DNA from 2 places in the Pseudomonas sp. DW-iso3 genome. Region 1 is predicted to be linked to the other one. Evidence: predicted binding sites of a transcription regulator. Region 1 holds the regulator's gene; the other holds the start of a gene.
The links. The regulator FliA, encoded in region 1, starts transcription of late flagellar genes. The targets are predictions, from matches to a motif close to CTAAAGTTTNNNNNNNNNNNGCCGNTAA.

Region 1 (8,031 bases):
GCATGGGCAAGACCACCACCCTGGCCAAGCTGGCGGCCCGTTACGTACTCAAATACGGCGCACAGAATATCGCGCTGGTGAGCATGGACAGCTACCGTATTGGTGCCCAGGAGCAGCTCAAGACGCTGGGCCGTATTCTCAATGTATCGGTGACTCACGTCGACCCGGGCCAGTCCCTGGCTAACGCCCTCGACCCGCTGCTGCGCAAACGCGTGGTATTGATCGATACCGCCGGCTTGCAAGCCAGCGACCCGGCATTGCGCATGCAGCTTGAAAGCCTGGCCGGACGTGGCATCAAATCGAAAAACTACTTGGTGCTTGCAACCACCAGCCAGAAACAGGTTCTTACCGCTGCGTATCACAGCTACAAACGCTGCGGCCTGGCCGGTTGCATCCTCACCAAGCTCGACGAAACCGCGAGCCTGGGCGAGGTGTTGAGCCTGGCCATCAGTCATGAATTGCCGGTCGCTTACCTGACCGACGGGCCGCGGATCCCGGATGATCTGCATCTGCCGCGCCGTCATCAGTTGGTCAGCCGTGCAGTCAGCGTGCAAATGCAAGAAGAGCCTAGCGAGGAAGCGATGGCTGATATGTTCGCCGACCTTTATCACAACCCGGCAAAACGGGTCGGTTGAGGGCAGGATGAACACCGTGAAATGTATCTACATCGATGGTCTGCAAGCGATTCACGCGGCCAAGCCATGTAGCCTGCGTCTAAGCAAGACAAGGTAAAGAAATAAAATGGGCAGCATGCATCCCGTACAGGTGATCGCGGTGACCGGCGGCAAAGGTGGCGTCGGGAAAACTAACGTGTCAGTGAATTTGTCCCTGGCCCTGGCAGAGCTTGGCCGTCGCGTCATGCTGTTGGATGCTGACCTGGGCCTGGCGAACGTCGACGTTCTGCTGGGGCTGACGCCCAAACATACCCTTGCCGATGTGATCGAGGGCCGCTGCGAGCTGCGCGATGTGCTGCTGCAGGGCCCCGGTGGCATCCGCATCGTGCCGGCTGCCTCGGGCACCCAGAGCATGGTGCACCTGAGCCCGGCGCAGCATGCCGGCCTCATCCAGGCGTTCAGTGATATCGGCGATAACCTCGACGTGCTGGTGATTGACACCGCCGCCGGGATCGGCGAGTCCGTGGTCAGCTTCGTGCGCGCCGCGCAGGAAGTGTTGCTGGTGGTCTGCGACGAACCCACCTCGATCACCGACGCCTACGCCCTGATCAAACTGCTTAACCGTGACTACGGCATGAACCGCTTCCGCGTCTTGGCCAACATGGCCCAGAGCCCGCAGGAAGGGCGCAACCTGTTCGCCAAGTTGACCAAGGTCACGGATCGTTTCCTCGATGTCGCCTTACAATACGTCGGCGCAGTGCCCTACGACGAGTGTGTGCGCAAGGCTGTGCAAAAGCAGCGTGCAGTCTACGAAGCGTTCCCTCGTTCCAAGTGCGCATTGGCGTTCAAGGCTATTGCCCAGAAGGTCGATACCTGGCCGTTGCCCGCCAACCCACGGGGGCATCTGGAGTTTTTCGTCGAGCGATTGGTGCATCAGACGAGCGCAGGACCCGTGCTATGACAGCGACTGGCTACAACGCTTACAAGAGGTCTGCCCGTGACAGTCAGGGCGAGTTGATCGAGCGCTACGCGCCCTTGGTCAAGCGCATTGCCTACCACCTGCTGGCACGCCTGCCGGCCAGCGTCCAGGTCGAAGACCTGATCCAGGCGGGCATGATCGGCCTGCTCGAAGTGTCGACCAAATACGACGCGAGCAAGGGCGCGAGTTTCGAGACGTATGCGGGGATCCGTATCCGTGGCGCGATGCTTGATGAGGTGCGTAAAGGTGACTGGGCGCCGCGTTCGGTGCATCGCAATACGCGCATGGTCAGTGACGCAATTCGCGCAATTGAAGCAAAAACCGGTCGCGACGCTAAAGATCACGAAGTTGCGGCCGAACTCCAATTGAGTCTCGACGATTACTACGGGATTTTGAACGATACCTTGGGCAGCCGCCTGTTCAGTTTCGACGACCTGTTGCAGGACGGCGAACACGAAGGGCTGCACGAGGACGGCGCGAGCGCTCATATGGAGCCATCGCGTGACCTGGAAGATGAGCGTTTCCAGGGGGCGTTGGCGGACGCGATTGCCAATTTGCCGGAGCGTGAGCGACTGGTCTTGGCGTTGTACTACGACGAAGAGCTGAACCTCAAGGAAATCGGTGAGGTCCTGGGGGTCAGCGAGTCGCGGGTCAGCCAGTTGCACAGCCAGTGCGCAGCCCGCTTGCGGGGGCGTTTGGGAGAGTGGCGAGCGCGCTGACAGGCAGTGTGGGGACACTGCAGACGAGACCGCGAGGGCAACCAGCCTTCGCGGTTTCGACCCGTGGTGCCCCGGCAGTCCTTTTTGTGTAATGCCTGTTGATTGAAATGGCGCGTCCAGGTGCTGGGCGCGTTTAAGACTGCTTGGAGGTCGAATTGGACAAGAACATGAAAATCCTCATCGTTGATGACTTCTCAACGATGCGGCGGATCATAAAAAACCTGTTGCGTGACCTTGGGTTCACTAACACGGTCGAGGCGGATGACGGCATTACGGCGATTCCGATCCTCAACAGCGGGAGCATCGACTTTCTGGTAACGGACTGGAACATGCCGGGCATGACCGGTATCGACTTGCTGCGCCACGTACGTGCTGACGAAAAGCTGCGCGGCCTGCCTGTGCTGATGGTGACCGCCGAAGCCAAGCGTGAGCAGATCATCGAAGCCGCCCAAGCTGGGGTAAACGGTTACGTGGTCAAGCCATTCACTGCATTGGCCTTGAAAGAGAAGATTGAAAAAATCTTCGACCGCATCGGTCATTGATGCTGCCACGGGGGAGCTATGGAGCATAAAGAATCATCGCAGGCCGACTTCGAGTCGACCCTGAAAAAGCATGCTCACCAGTTGGTCGAAAGCCTTGAAAAAGGTCAGTTCGGCGACGCGGTGCAGTTGATCCATGAGCTCAACCAGACCCGTGATCGCGGCCTGTACCAGGAAGTGGGCAAGCTCACACGCGAGCTGCACAGTGCGATCGTCAATTTCCAGATTGACCCACACATGCCCCAGGCTGAGGAAATCTCGCAGATCACTGATGCCACCGAACGCCTGTCCTATGTGGTCAGGCTGACTGAGGCAGCGGCCAACCGCACCATGGACCTGGTGGAAAACGCCACGCCTCTGGTCAACGGTATGGCCAACGAAGCCCAGGCCCTGAGCAACGACTGGGGCCGTTTCATGCGCCGCGAAGTCGGCGCTGAAGAGTTTCGTGAGTTGGCGCGTCGGGTCGAAGGGTTCTTGTCACGCAGCGAGCAGGAAAACCGCACGGTTTCCAGCAACCTCAACGACATTCTGCTCGCCCAGGATTACCAGGACCTCACCGGTCAGGTGATCAAGCGTGTGACCCAGTTGGTCACCGAAGTGGAAAGCAACTTGCTCAAATTGGTGCTTATGGCAGGCCAGGTTGACCGTTTTGCCGGCATTGAACATGACCGCGAAGCGATCCTCTCGGAAAAAGATCCAAAAAAACATCTCGCCAAGGGTGAAGGTCCGCAGATTCATGCCGATAAACGTGAAGACGTTGTATCGGGTCAAGATGATGTTGATGACCTGTTATCCAGTTTAGGCTTCTAAGGAGCACCCACATGAGCTTCGGCGCCGATGAAGAAATCCTTCAGGATTTCCTTGTAGAGGCCGGCGAAATTTTAGAGCAGTTGTCCGAGCAACTGGTCGAGCTGGAAAGCCGACCAGATGATGCGAACCTGCTCAATGCAATTTTTCGCGGTTTTCACACTGTAAAAGGGGGCGCCGGCTTCCTCCAGCTCCATGAGCTGGTGGAATGCTGCCACATTGCCGAGAACGTGTTCGACATCCTGCGCAAGGGTGAGCGTCACGTTGATTCGGAATTGATGGACGTGATTCTCGAAGCACTGGATGCAGTCAACGGCATGTTCAGCGAAGTCCGCGAACGTGCCCCGATCACCGCGGCCACTCCGGAACTGTTGGCTGCGCTGGCACGTTATGCGGAGCCCGCCGACCTGTCGGCTGCGCCGGTAGCAGAAGCAGCACCCGAGCCAGTGGCTGAGGCCGAGCCGGATGTGACCGACAGCGAATTCGAGCAGTTGCTTAACTCCCTCAGTGCCGTGAAGGCCGAGGCAGAAGCACCGGCTGCGGCTGTTGCCGCGCCAACCAGCGAAGACATCACTGACGCTGAGTTCGAATCCCTGCTTGACCAGTTGCATGGCAAAGGCCAGTTCGCGGCCGACGCCGTGACACCTGCCGCTGTGTCGGAAGCGCCGGCAGCACCGACCGCCAATGCCAACACCGATATCACCGACGACGAATTCGAAGCGTTGCTCGACCAACTGCACGGCAAGGGCACCTTCGTGGCCGACGCCTTGCCGGAAGTCGCCGCCACGGCCGCAGCGCCTGCCGCGGCCAGTGCAGCACCGGCCGGCGACGGCCTGATCTCCGATCATGAGTTCGAATCGCTGCTGGACGAACTGCACGGCAAGGGCAAGTTCAGCGAAGTGGCCCCAGCGGCGACGGTTGCCACGGCTGCTCCGGTTGCCGCCAAAGCTGCAGCGCCTGCCCCTGCACCAGCGGCCAAACCTGCGCCGGCTGCCGCACCTGCTCCGGCACGTGCCGCCGCCGCACCGGTTGCAGATAAACCCGCCAGTGAAGCCGAAACCACCGTGCGCGTTGATACCGCACGCCTGGACGACATCATGAACATGGTCGGCGAACTGGTACTGGTGCGTAACCGCCTGGTGCGCTTGGGCCTGAGCAGCGGCGATGAAGCCATGCAAAAGGCCGTGTCGAACCTCGACGTGGTGACCGCCGACCTGCAGACCGCCGTGATGAAAACCCGGATGCAGCCGATCAAGAAAGTCTTCGGCCGCTTCCCGCGCCTGGTTCGTGACCTGGCACGCCAGTTGAAGAAAGAAATCAACCTGGAACTGGTGGGTGAAGAAACCGACCTCGACAAGAACCTTGTCGAGGCCCTGGCCGACCCGCTGGTCCACTTGGTGCGCAACGCTGTCGACCACGGTGTGGAAACCCCGGAAGAACGCGAAGCCTCGGGCAAGTCCCGCAACGGCAAAGTGATCCTGGCGGCGGAGCAAGAGGGCGACCACATCCTGTTGTCGATCACTGACGACGGCAAGGGCATGGACCCGGCGATATTGCGCAATATCGCGGTCAAGCGTGGCGTGATGGACAAGGACGCCGCCGACCGCCTGACCGATAGCGAGTGCTACAACCTGATCTTCGCCCCGGGCTTCTCGACCAAGACCGAGATTTCCGACGTGTCCGGCCGTGGCGTCGGCATGGACGTGGTGAAGACCAAGATCAGCCAGCTCAACGGCTCGATCAACATCTACTCGACCAAGGGCCAGGGCTCGAAGATCGTCATCAAGGTGCCGTTGACCTTGGCGATCATGCCGACCCTGATGGTGATGCTGGGCAACCAGGCCTTCGCTTTCCCGCTGGTCAACGTCAACGAGATCTTCCACCTCGACCTGTCGCGCACCAATGTGGTGGACGGCCAGGAAGTGGTGATCGTGCGCGACAAGGCATTGCCACTGTTCTACCTCAAGCGCTGGCTGGTGGCATCGGCCAAGCATGAAGAGCAGCGCGAAGGCCATGTGGTGATTCTTTCGGTGGGCACCCAGCGCATCGGCTTCGTGGTCGATCAACTGGTGGGCCAGGAAGAAGTGGTCATCAAGCCTTTGGGCAAAATGCTGCAGGGAACCCCGGGCATGTCGGGTGCGACCATTACCGGTGACGGCCGGATCGCGCTGATTCTCGATGTTCCGAGCATGCTCAAGCGTTACGCCGCTCGGCGTATTTGATTCTGGTGGGGCAGGGCGGTAGTGCCCGCCCCGCCTAACGGAGTGTTTATGGCAGTCAAGGTCCTGGTGGTGGACGATTCGGGTTTCTTCCGTCGCCGCGTCTCGGAAATTCTTTCCGCCGATCCAAGCATCCAGGTGGTCGGTACGGCCACCAACGGCAAAGAGGCGATTGATCAAGCCATTGCGTTGAAACCGGACGTGATCACCATGGACTACGAGATGCCAATGATGGATGGCATCACGGCAGTCCGGCACATCATGCAACGTTGCCCGACCCCGGTGTTGATGTTCTCCTCGCTGACTCACGAAGGCGCCCGGGTCACCCTGGATGCGCTGGACGCCGGCGCGGTGGATTTTCTGCCGAAGAATTTCGAAGACATCTCGCGCAACCCCGAGAAGGTCAAGCAGATGCTGTGCGAGAAGGTGCACAGCATCTCGCGCAGTAACCGTCGTAGCCTGTTCAGTGCGCCTGCGCCAGCACCCGTTGCTGCGCCTGCTGCTCCCACCAGTTCTTCGTATAGTCGCCCGGCGCCTGCGCCGGTTGCACGGCCTGCGGCGCCGCCGGTACGTACGGCTGCACCTGCGGCGGCGTATTCGCCTGCACCCAAGCGCAAAGCCTATAAGTTGGTCGCCATCGGTACGTCCACGGGCGGCCCGGTTGCCCTGCAACGCGTATTGACCCAGTTGCCGGCCAACTTCCCGGCGCCGATCGTGCTGATCCAGCACATGCCCGCTGCGTTCACCAAGGCCTTTGCCGAGCGCCTGGACAAACTGTGCCGCATCAGCGTCAAGGAAGCCGAGGATGGCGACATCCTGCGTCCGGGTCTGGCGCTGCTGGCGCCGGGTGGCAAGCAGATGATGGTGGACGGCCGTGGCGCGATCAAAATCCTGCCGGGTGACGAGCGCCTGAACTACAAGCCATGCGTGGATATCACCTTCGGATCGGCGGCCAAGTCCTACGGCGACAAAGTTCTGGCGGTGGTGCTCACCGGCATGGGCGCCGACGGCCGTGAAGGCGCGCGCCTGCTCAAGCAAGGCGGCAGCGCCATCTGGGCCCAGGACGAAGCCAGCTGCGTGATCTACGGCATGCCCATGGCCATCGTCAAGGCCGACCTGGCTGACGCTGTCTACAGCCTGGACGACATCGGCAAGCATCTGGTGGAGGCCTGCCTCTGATGGATGTCCTGAGCCTGATCGGCATCATCATGGCGTTTGTCGCGATCATTGGCGGCAACTACCTTGAAGGCGGCCACCTCGGCGCCCTGGCCAACGGCCCGGCGGCGCTGATCGTGATCGGTGGCACCGTGGGTGCTGCGTTGTTGCAATCGCCCCTGAGCTCGTTCAAGCGTGCCATGCAGATTCTGGTGTGGATCATCTTCCCGCCACGTGTCGACCTGCCGGGCGGCATCGACCGTGTAGTCAACTGGAGTCTCACCGCGCGCAAGGAAGGCCTGCTGGGGCTGGAAGGCGTGGCCGATGCCGAGCCGGACAGCTACGCGCGCAAAGGCCTGCAATTGCTGGTGGACGGGGCCGAGCCGGAAGCGATCCGCAGCATCCTGGAAGTGGATTTTTATACCCAGGAAAGCCGCGACATCAACGCCGCCAAAGTCTTTGAAAGCATGGGCGGTTATGCGCCGACCATCGGCATCATCGGTGCGGTGATGGGCCTGATCCACGTGATGGGCAACCTGGCCGACCCTTCGCAACTGGGCAGCGGTATTGCCGTGGCGTTTGTCGCCACCATCTACGGCGTAGCCAGTGCCAACCTGGTGTTGTTGCCGGTGGCGAGCAAACTCAAGTCGATCGCCATGCGCCAGTCGCGTTACCGCGAAATGTTGCTGGAAGGTATTTTGTCGATTGCCGAGGGCGAGAACCCGCGCTCCATCGAATTGAAGCTCCAGGGCTTCATGGATTGATGGGAGGTATGCATTGTGAGCCGTCGCCGTCGCGAGCCTGAAGAACACGTCAACCATGAGCGGTGGCTGGTGTCCTACGCGGACTTCATTACCCTGCTGTTCGCCTTTTTCGTGGTGATGTACTCCATCTCGTCGATCAACGAAGGCAAGTACAAGGTCATTTCCCAGGCCTTGATCGGCGTGTTCAACGACGCCGATCGCTCGCTCAAGGCCATTCCCATCGGCGAGGAGCGAC
Region 2 (8,031 bases), on a different contig from region 1:
GATCTTCCTCAAGCCGGTGCTGCCGCTGCTGGCTGCCGACGCCGAGGCGTTCCTCAATGTGGCGCCACTGACCTGGAACGATCACGCCACCTTGCTCAGCAACCATCAGTTGAACGAGTTCAAGCCACTGATGACCCGCATCGACCCGGTCAAAGTCCAGGCCATGACCGACGCTTCGAAAGAAGACCTGGTCGCCAGCCAGACCGATACCGGTTCGGCTGCACCCGTTGGCAATGGCGAGTTGGCCAAAGACCCGATCTCTGCGGAAATCGACTTTGACGCTTTCGCCGCGGTGGACTTGCGTGTCGCGCTGATCGTGAAAGCTGAAGCCGTGGAAGGTGCCGACAAGCTGCTGCGCCTGACCCTGGACCTCGGTGGCGAGCAACGCAACGTGTTCTCCGGGATCAAGAGCGCTTATCCGGACCCGTCCAAGCTCGATGGTCGCCTGACCATGATGATCGCCAACCTCAAGCCTCGAAAAATGAAATTCGGCGTGTCCGAAGGCATGGTGATGGCGGCCGGCCCTGGTGGGGAAGAGATCTACCTGCTCAGCCCTGACAGCGGCGCCAAGCCGGGTCAGCGCATCAAGTAATCCTGCAAGGTCTGTAGGTGTGGTTGTGGTGAGCGGGCTTGCCCGCGCTGGGTCGCGAAGCGGCCCTACACCACGCACCCGGTTCTATCTGTAAAACCGCGCTGGCAATGATAGGCTGCTCTGCAGCCCATCGCGGGGCAAGCCCGCTCGCCACAAGAACGCTCAACCACGCACTAAGCCCAGTTTGCTTAACCGGCATGCCCATGATCACAGCATGAACCTCATTCAACGTATCGACGCGCTGCTGCCTCAGACCCAATGCGGCAAATGCGGGCACCCAGGCTGCAAGCCTTACGCCGAGGGTATTGCTCAAGGCGAAGCGATCAACAAGTGCCCGCCTGGCGGCCAGGAGACGCTTGCAGGTCTTGCGCAATTGCTGCGCGTGCCGGTGCTGGAACTCGATACCAGTCGAGGAGAAGCCCCGGCACAGATCGCCTATATCCGCGAAGCCGAGTGCATCGGCTGCACCAAGTGCATTCAGGCCTGCCCGGTGGACGCCATTGTCGGCGCCGCCAAGCTGATGCACACGGTCATCGTCGATGAGTGCACCGGTTGCGACCTGTGCGTCGCGCCCTGCCCCGTTGACTGCATTGAAATGCGCCCGACAACCACCGTACTGATCGTGGGAGACCTGACCATCACAGATCAGCAACGCCATGAGCGCAGCCTCAAACGCGACCGGGCAAGGCGGCGTTATGAGCAACGTAATGCGCGGCTGCAACGGGAAGAAGCGCAAAAGCTTGCTGAACGCGTGGCTCGGGCCAAACGCTCAGTGCCGGTTTTACCTGTGCAGGCGGCTACAGCACAGGATGCTGCGATCAAAAAAGCCAAAATTGCGGTCGCTATGAGTCGCGCCCAACTGCATAAATCCTTGAAGGCCTTCGGTCACCCTCCCACCTTTGAACAGCAGTCACAGTTGATCGTCTTGCAGCAACAGTTCGAAGCGGCAGAACACGCGCTGACGGCGCTGGAGCTGGGCACCACAACGAAGGCAGCGGGTACAGCGGTGAGTACTGGCGACCTGAAACGCGCCAAAATCCAACTGGCGATGCGCCGCGCGGAATTGAAGAAGGCCAAGGACTTGAATGCCAGCCCGCAGCAACTGGCCGAGGCGCAACACCACTTAGACGAGGCGCAGCGCCAAGTGGATGCCCACGGCAACACCTGACCTGCATAACCTGCTGTGTGTCTTGTTACAATCCCGCCGATAGACTGCCAGGAAAACCCCACCCCATGAACGCCGCAAAACGCCTGGAAATTTTCCGCAGGCTCCACGAAGACAATCCAGAACCCAAAACCGAACTGGCCTACACCACGCCGTTCGAGTTGCTGATTGCGGTGATACTGTCGGCTCAATCCACGGACGTCGGCGTGAACAAGGCCACGGCAAAGCTCTATCCCGTGGCGAATACCCCCGAAGCGATCTATGCCTTGGGGGTGGACGGGCTGTCGGAGTACATCAAGACCATCGGCCTGTACAACAGCAAAGCCAAGAACGTCATCGAAACCTGCCGCTTGTTGGTGGAGCTGCACGGCAGCGAAGTACCGCAAACCCGTGAAGCCTTGGAAGCCCTGCCTGGCGTCGGCCGCAAAACCGCCAATGTGGTACTCAACACCGCGTTCCGGCAACTGACCATGGCCGTGGACACCCATATTTTCCGGGTCAGCAACCGCACCGGCATCGCCCGTGGCAAGAACGTGGTGGAGGTGGAAAAGCAGCTGATGAAGTTCGTGCCCAAGCCGTATCTGCTGGACTCCCACCACTGGCTGATCCTTCACGGACGCTATGTTTGCCAGGCGCGCAAGCCACGCTGCGGCAGCTGTCGCATCGAAGACCTGTGCGAATACAAGGACAAGACGTCCGACGATTGACGGATCATTGGTTTTCCCAATCAGTCGATTGAAAAAATCTTTTTTACCGGATCATGGATTATCGTTATAAGGAGCGCCAACGGCAGTCTTAGCCCGGAGTGAACCTTATGAGCACTGGCAAAGAGCAACTGGAAGTGGAAGACGACCTCGTTGAGTCGGACGACGATGTAGCAGAGGCACCTGAGGCAGAGGTCGCCAAGACCAATTTGAGCAAACGCCGTACTATCGATAATCTGCTGGAAGAACGACGCTTGCAAAAACAGCTGGCCGATTACGACTTCGATTTCTGATCGAGCGATCGACAGCCGGAAGCCTCCTTCACGGAGGCTTTTTTCTGCCGGTTACCCGGGCAATGCGCTGTACGATGTCCTCCTCTATACCAAGCCGTTACGCTGGGCCAGTTCGATCAGGTCCACCAGCGAACGCGCATTGAGCTTGAGCAGCAAACGCGTCTTGTAGGTGCTCACGGTCTTATTGCTGAGGAACATGCCGTCGGCAATCTCCTTGTTGGTCCTGCCCCGCGCCAACTGCTGCAATACCATCATTTCCCGCCCGGAGAGGCGCTCGACCATATCGGCCTCGCTGGCATTGCCCATGGTGGAGCGTACCGAGTTGAGCGCCTGGTTCGGGAAGTAGCTGTAGCCCGACAAGACCGCCTTGATGGCACTCAGCAACTCGGTGAGGTCCTGTTGCTTGCACACGTAGCCCGCAGCCCCCGCCTGCATGCAGCGCATGGAAAAATGTCCAGGTGCCTGGGACGTCAACACCAGCACCTTGAACGGTGCAGGCTGCTTGGTAGAAGACAGTCGACAAATAACTTCCAGCCCATCAAGTTTTGGAATCCCGATATCCAGTATCACAATATCCGGCATATGCTCCCGTGCAAGTTGCAACGCATCGACACCGTTATCGGTCTCGGCAACGACCTCATAACCATGACGCTCCATTAGCATACGCACAGCAAGACGAATGACGGGATGATCATCCACGATCAGCACTTTATTCATGAGAAAGTCCAATTTCGCTGTTCGAATTATTTAGAGCAAGCACAATAGCCTAGTCGTTTCCTAGTTGGCATAGCGTTCCCCCCCAAGCAACAGCAAGCAGAGACCCACCCCACAGCGATAAAAGAATTGCCCTACAAAAAAACGCCATCTCGGAGGCATCCGGTTTTATGGAGCCTTTCAGACCTTTCCTGGGACTTACATACTTTGAGTGAAATATCCTTGGCTTATAGGGGGTTGGGTAAACGTGCCGCACATGACTCTCAGGAAATGCCCCTTGCCTCTCGCTTGCAGCGGGGAAAAACGGCCAGAACGATCCGTCTGCTTTAGTTCCATTCAACATATTTTCTTACATCCTTGATTCCTACAGACTATTCAGTGTTTTGCATCTTCGCCGCACTTGTATGAGTGAATTATCTGTAAGACCAGTTCCTACAAAGATGTAAAAAATTCATTCCCCCTACAAACTTTCAACAACAATTCATTCAAACCCACCGTTGATAAAGATTTCGAGAAAAAATATCCACACCTGTTTAAACGTCATAAACATCAAAAGACGATACAAAACCACAGGCAAAAAAAATGGCCCCTTGAACAAGGGGCCATTTTTCATAACACGCTGAGACTTAGAACAGCGAGCGACCTTTGTTGGCTGCAATGCGCATGCGCAATGCGTTCAACTTGATGAAGCCTGCTGCGTCTGCCTGGTTGTAAGCACCGCCGTCTTCTTCGAAGGTGGCGATGTTGGCGTCGAACAGCGACTCGTCAGACTTGCGACCGGTCACGATCACGTTGCCCTTGTACAGCTTCAGGCGCACGACGCCGTTCACGTGGACCTGGGAGGCGTCGATCATCTGCTGCAGCATCAGACGCTCAGGGCTCCACCAGTAGCCGGTGTAGATCAGGCTGGCGTACTTGGGCATCAGCTCATCTTTGAGGTGAGCCACTTCGCGGTCCAGGGTGATGGACTCGATGGCGCGGTGGGCGCGCAGCATGATGGTGCCGCCTGGGGTTTCGTAGCAGCCGCGGGACTTCATGCCCACGTAACGGTTCTCGACGATGTCGAGACGGCCGATACCGTGTTCACCACCAATACGGTTCAGGGTCGCCAGCACGGTGGCCGGGGTCATCTCGACGCCGTCCAGCGCGACGATGTCGCCGTTGCGGTAGGTCAGTTCCAGGTATTGCGGCTTGTCGGGCGCGTTCTCCGGGGAGACGGTCCACTTCCACATGTCTTCTTCGTGCTCGGTCCAGGTGTCTTCCAGCACGCCGCCTTCATAGGAGATGTGCAGCAGGTTGGCGTCCATCGAGTACGGGGACTTCTTCTTGCCGTGACGTTCGATCGGGATTGCATGCTTTTCAGCGTAATCCATCAGCTTTTCACGGGACAGCAGGTCCCATTCACGCCAAGGGGCAATCACTTTCACGCCTGGCTTGAGTGCATAGGCACCCAGTTCGAAACGTACCTGGTCGTTGCCCTTGCCGGTAGCGCCATGGGAAATGGCGTCGGCGCCGGTTTCGTTGGCGATTTCGATCAGGCGCTTGGCGATCAGCGGACGTGCGATGGAGGTACCCAGCAGGTACTCGCCTTCGTAGACGGTGTTGGCGCGAAACATCGGGAAAACGAAATCGCGGACGAACTCTTCGCGCAGGTCGTCAATGTAGATCTCTTTCACGCCCATGGCTTGCGCCTTGGCACGTGCAGGTTCGACCTCTTCACCCTGACCCAGGTCAGCGGTGAAGGTCACCACTTCACAGTTATAAGTATCCTGCAGCCACTTGAGGATCACCGAAGTGTCCAGGCCGCCGGAATACGCGAGAACGACCTTGTTTACGTCGGCCATGCCATCACTCCACGGGGTTGTACGGAAAGGCGTCGATTCTACCGACCAAAACCGTGGATTTACAGGGGCGCGACAGCAAATGAAGATAAAGCGACAGATTATGTCGAGCGGGCGACCGATGGTCGCACCTTATGACGTGTGCGCGGCGTTACTGGGACCGGTGGCCTGAGGCGCCGGTTTCTCGGGGGCTGCCACGCGTTCAAGCTGGATATTCACGCGCCGGTTGCGTGCCCGGTTGGCCGCATTGGTGTTGGGCGCCAGTGGGTAGCTTTCGCCGTGGAACCGCAGAGTGATCTGCGATTCCGGGATTCCATTGGCCTTGAAGTAGTCCATGACCGCCAGGCCGCGACGGCGCGAGACGTCGCGATTGGTGAGGCGGTTGCCACTGTTGTCCGAATGGCCGTTCAACTCGATATGGTTGACGGTCGGGTCGGCTTTCATGAACGCGAGGATCACGTCGAGTTTCTTCTTGGCGGCCGCGTCCAGCTCGATCCCGCCACCGGGGAAGCCGACTTCGGTCTGTTTCACCTGGTCATAATTCATCGGCAACAGCTTGGCGGTACACAGTTGGTAATCGTTGTAGGCCTTGTTGAACTTGACCGGCAGCAGGCGGATTTCCGAATAGCCACCTTCACGCCCATAGTGCCGCACGGTCGGGCTGCGCCCTTCCAGCAAGCCGTTGAAAAGACGCCCGGCCTGGGCCTGGGAACTGTTGAACAATACGTCGCCACTGCCGGCACGTACGGCGCCGAGGTTGATATCACCCCGCCCCGGCTGCCACGGCGCAGCGGCCGCCAGCAACGTGGCCGAACCGGCACCCAGTGAGCCGTTGTAGGCTTTCAGACGAAACGTCGCCTGCTCGCCAGCCCGGCGCACGAACTCACCCGAACCGAAATCGGTGATCGGCTGGGTCAGTCGGCACTCAAACTGGTCGCCTTCCACCTTCCACTCAATATTCTCCAGACGCGTCTGGAACGTGAGGGCCATTGCAGGGAGGCTGGCGAACACACTGAGCAGGGCTAGATATTGCTGGCGCACGGGAGGCTCCATTGGTTTCTACAACACTTCAAAGCGTCATACATCGATAAGGCATACCCCAGGCTATCGGTTGCATCCTGCAAAACTTGATAGCGAGTGCCTGATAGAGTCTTTTCCGGTAGCATTCCCACCAGATTGACCCGCCTGGAATCCCCAATGTCCGACCGCCTGACCCTGCTGCGTCCCGACGACTGGCATATTCATCTTCGCGATGGTGCTGCGTTACCCCACACCGTGGCCGATGTAGCGCGCACGTTTGGCCGCGCCATCATCATGCCTAACCTGGTACCTCCGGTGCGTAATGCCGAGCAAGCCGATGCCTATCGCCAGCGTATCCTCGCTGCACGACCGGCCGGCAGCCGCTTCGAACCGTTGATGGTGCTCTACCTCACCGACCGCACCCAGCCCGAAGAGATTCGTGAGGCCAAGGCCAGCGGTTTCGTGCACGCCGCCAAACTGTACCCGGCCGGCGCGACCACCAACTCCGACTCCGGCGTGACCAGTATCGACAAGATCCTGCCGGCGATCGAAGCCATGGCCGAAGTCGGCATGCCGCTGCTGATCCACGGTGAAGTCACCCGTGGCGACGTGGACGTGTTCGACCGCGAGAAAATCTTCATCGACGAGCATATGCGCCGCGTGGTCGAGTTGTTCCCGACCCTCAAGGTGGTGTTCGAGCACATCACCACTGCCGATGCCGTGCAGTTCGTCAGCGAGGCCTCGGCCAACGTCGGCGCGACCATCACCGCGCATCACCTGCTGTACAACCGCAACCACATGCTGGTGGGCGGGATTCGGCCGCACTTCTATTGCTTGCCGATCCTCAAGCGCAACACCCACCAGGTGGCCTTGCTGGATGCGGCGACGAGCGGCAATCCGAAGTTCTTCCTCGGCACCGACTCCGCCCCTCACGCCGTGCACGCCAAAGAAGCGGCGTGTGGTTGTGCCGGCTGCTACACCGCCTATGCAGCGATCGAGTTGTACGCCGAAGCGTTCGAACAACGTAACGCCCTGGACAAGCTTGAAGGCTTCGCCAGCCTCAACGGCCCGCGTTTCTACGGTCTGCCGGCGAACACCGACCGCATCACCCTGGTCCGTGAAGACTGGACCGCCCCTGCCAGCCTGCCGTTTGGCGAGCTGACTGTCATCCCGCTGCGCGCCGGTGAAACACTGCGCTGGCGCCTGCTGGAGGAAAGCAAGTGAGTGAAGACCATTACGACGACGAACACGAGCACAGCGGTGGCGGTTCCCGTCACCCGATGGCCGAGCGGTTTCGTGGCTATCTGCCGGTTGTCATCGACGTAGAAACCGGTGGTTTCAACTGCGCTACCGACGCGCTGCTGGAAATCGCCGCGACCACCATCGGCATGGATGAACAGGGTTTCGTGTTCCCGGAACACACCCACTTCTTCCGCGTCGAGCCGTTCGAAGGCGCGAATATCGAAGCCGCCGCTTTGGAATTTACGGGCATCAAGCTCGATCACCCACTGCGCATGGCAGTGAGTGAAGAAGCGGCACTGACCGACATCTTCCGTGGCGTGCGCAAGGCGTTGAAAGCCAATGGCTGCAAACGCGCGATCCTGGTCGGCCACAACAGCAGCTTCGATCTGGGCTTCCTGAACGCCGCCGTGGCGCGGCTGGACATGAAGCGCAACCCGTTCCACCCCTTCTCCAGCTTCGA

Region 2: a site for FliA is predicted at 6,414-6,441, ahead of AC4PS7_RS02375 (flagellar protein MotY). Genes of this name have one in related genera too.

The regions. Positions count from the first base shown of each region.
Region 1 covers NZ_JBZXDZ010000003.1:439,043-447,073, forward strand. The annotation lists gene flhF (flagellar biosynthesis GTPase FlhF) at 1-635, shown strand, start outside; gene fleN (flagellar synthesis regulator FleN) at 742-1,575, shown strand; gene fliA (RNA polymerase sigma factor FliA) at 1,572-2,312, shown strand; gene AC4PS7_RS11160 (chemotaxis response regulator CheY) at 2,480-2,854, shown strand; gene AC4PS7_RS11165 (protein phosphatase CheZ) at 2,873-3,661, shown strand; gene AC4PS7_RS11170 (chemotaxis protein CheA) at 3,673-5,880, shown strand; gene AC4PS7_RS11175 (protein-glutamate methylesterase/protein-glutamine glutaminase) at 5,929-7,056, shown strand; gene AC4PS7_RS11180 (flagellar motor protein) at 7,056-7,796, shown strand; gene motD (flagellar motor protein MotD) at 7,812-8,031, shown strand, end outside.
Region 2 covers NZ_JBZXDZ010000001.1:518,563-526,593, reverse strand. The annotation lists gene metG (methionine--tRNA ligase) at 1-592, shown strand, start outside; gene rsxB (electron transport complex subunit RsxB) at 807-1,760, shown strand; gene nth (endonuclease III) at 1,826-2,464, shown strand; gene AC4PS7_RS02390 (PA3496 family putative envelope integrity protein) at 2,572-2,754, shown strand; gene AC4PS7_RS02385 (response regulator transcription factor) at 2,839-3,471, opposite strand; gene AC4PS7_RS02380 (argininosuccinate synthase) at 4,095-5,312, opposite strand; gene AC4PS7_RS02375 (flagellar protein MotY) at 5,442-6,350, opposite strand; gene pyrC (dihydroorotase) at 6,507-7,553, shown strand; gene rnt (ribonuclease T) at 7,550-8,031, shown strand, end outside.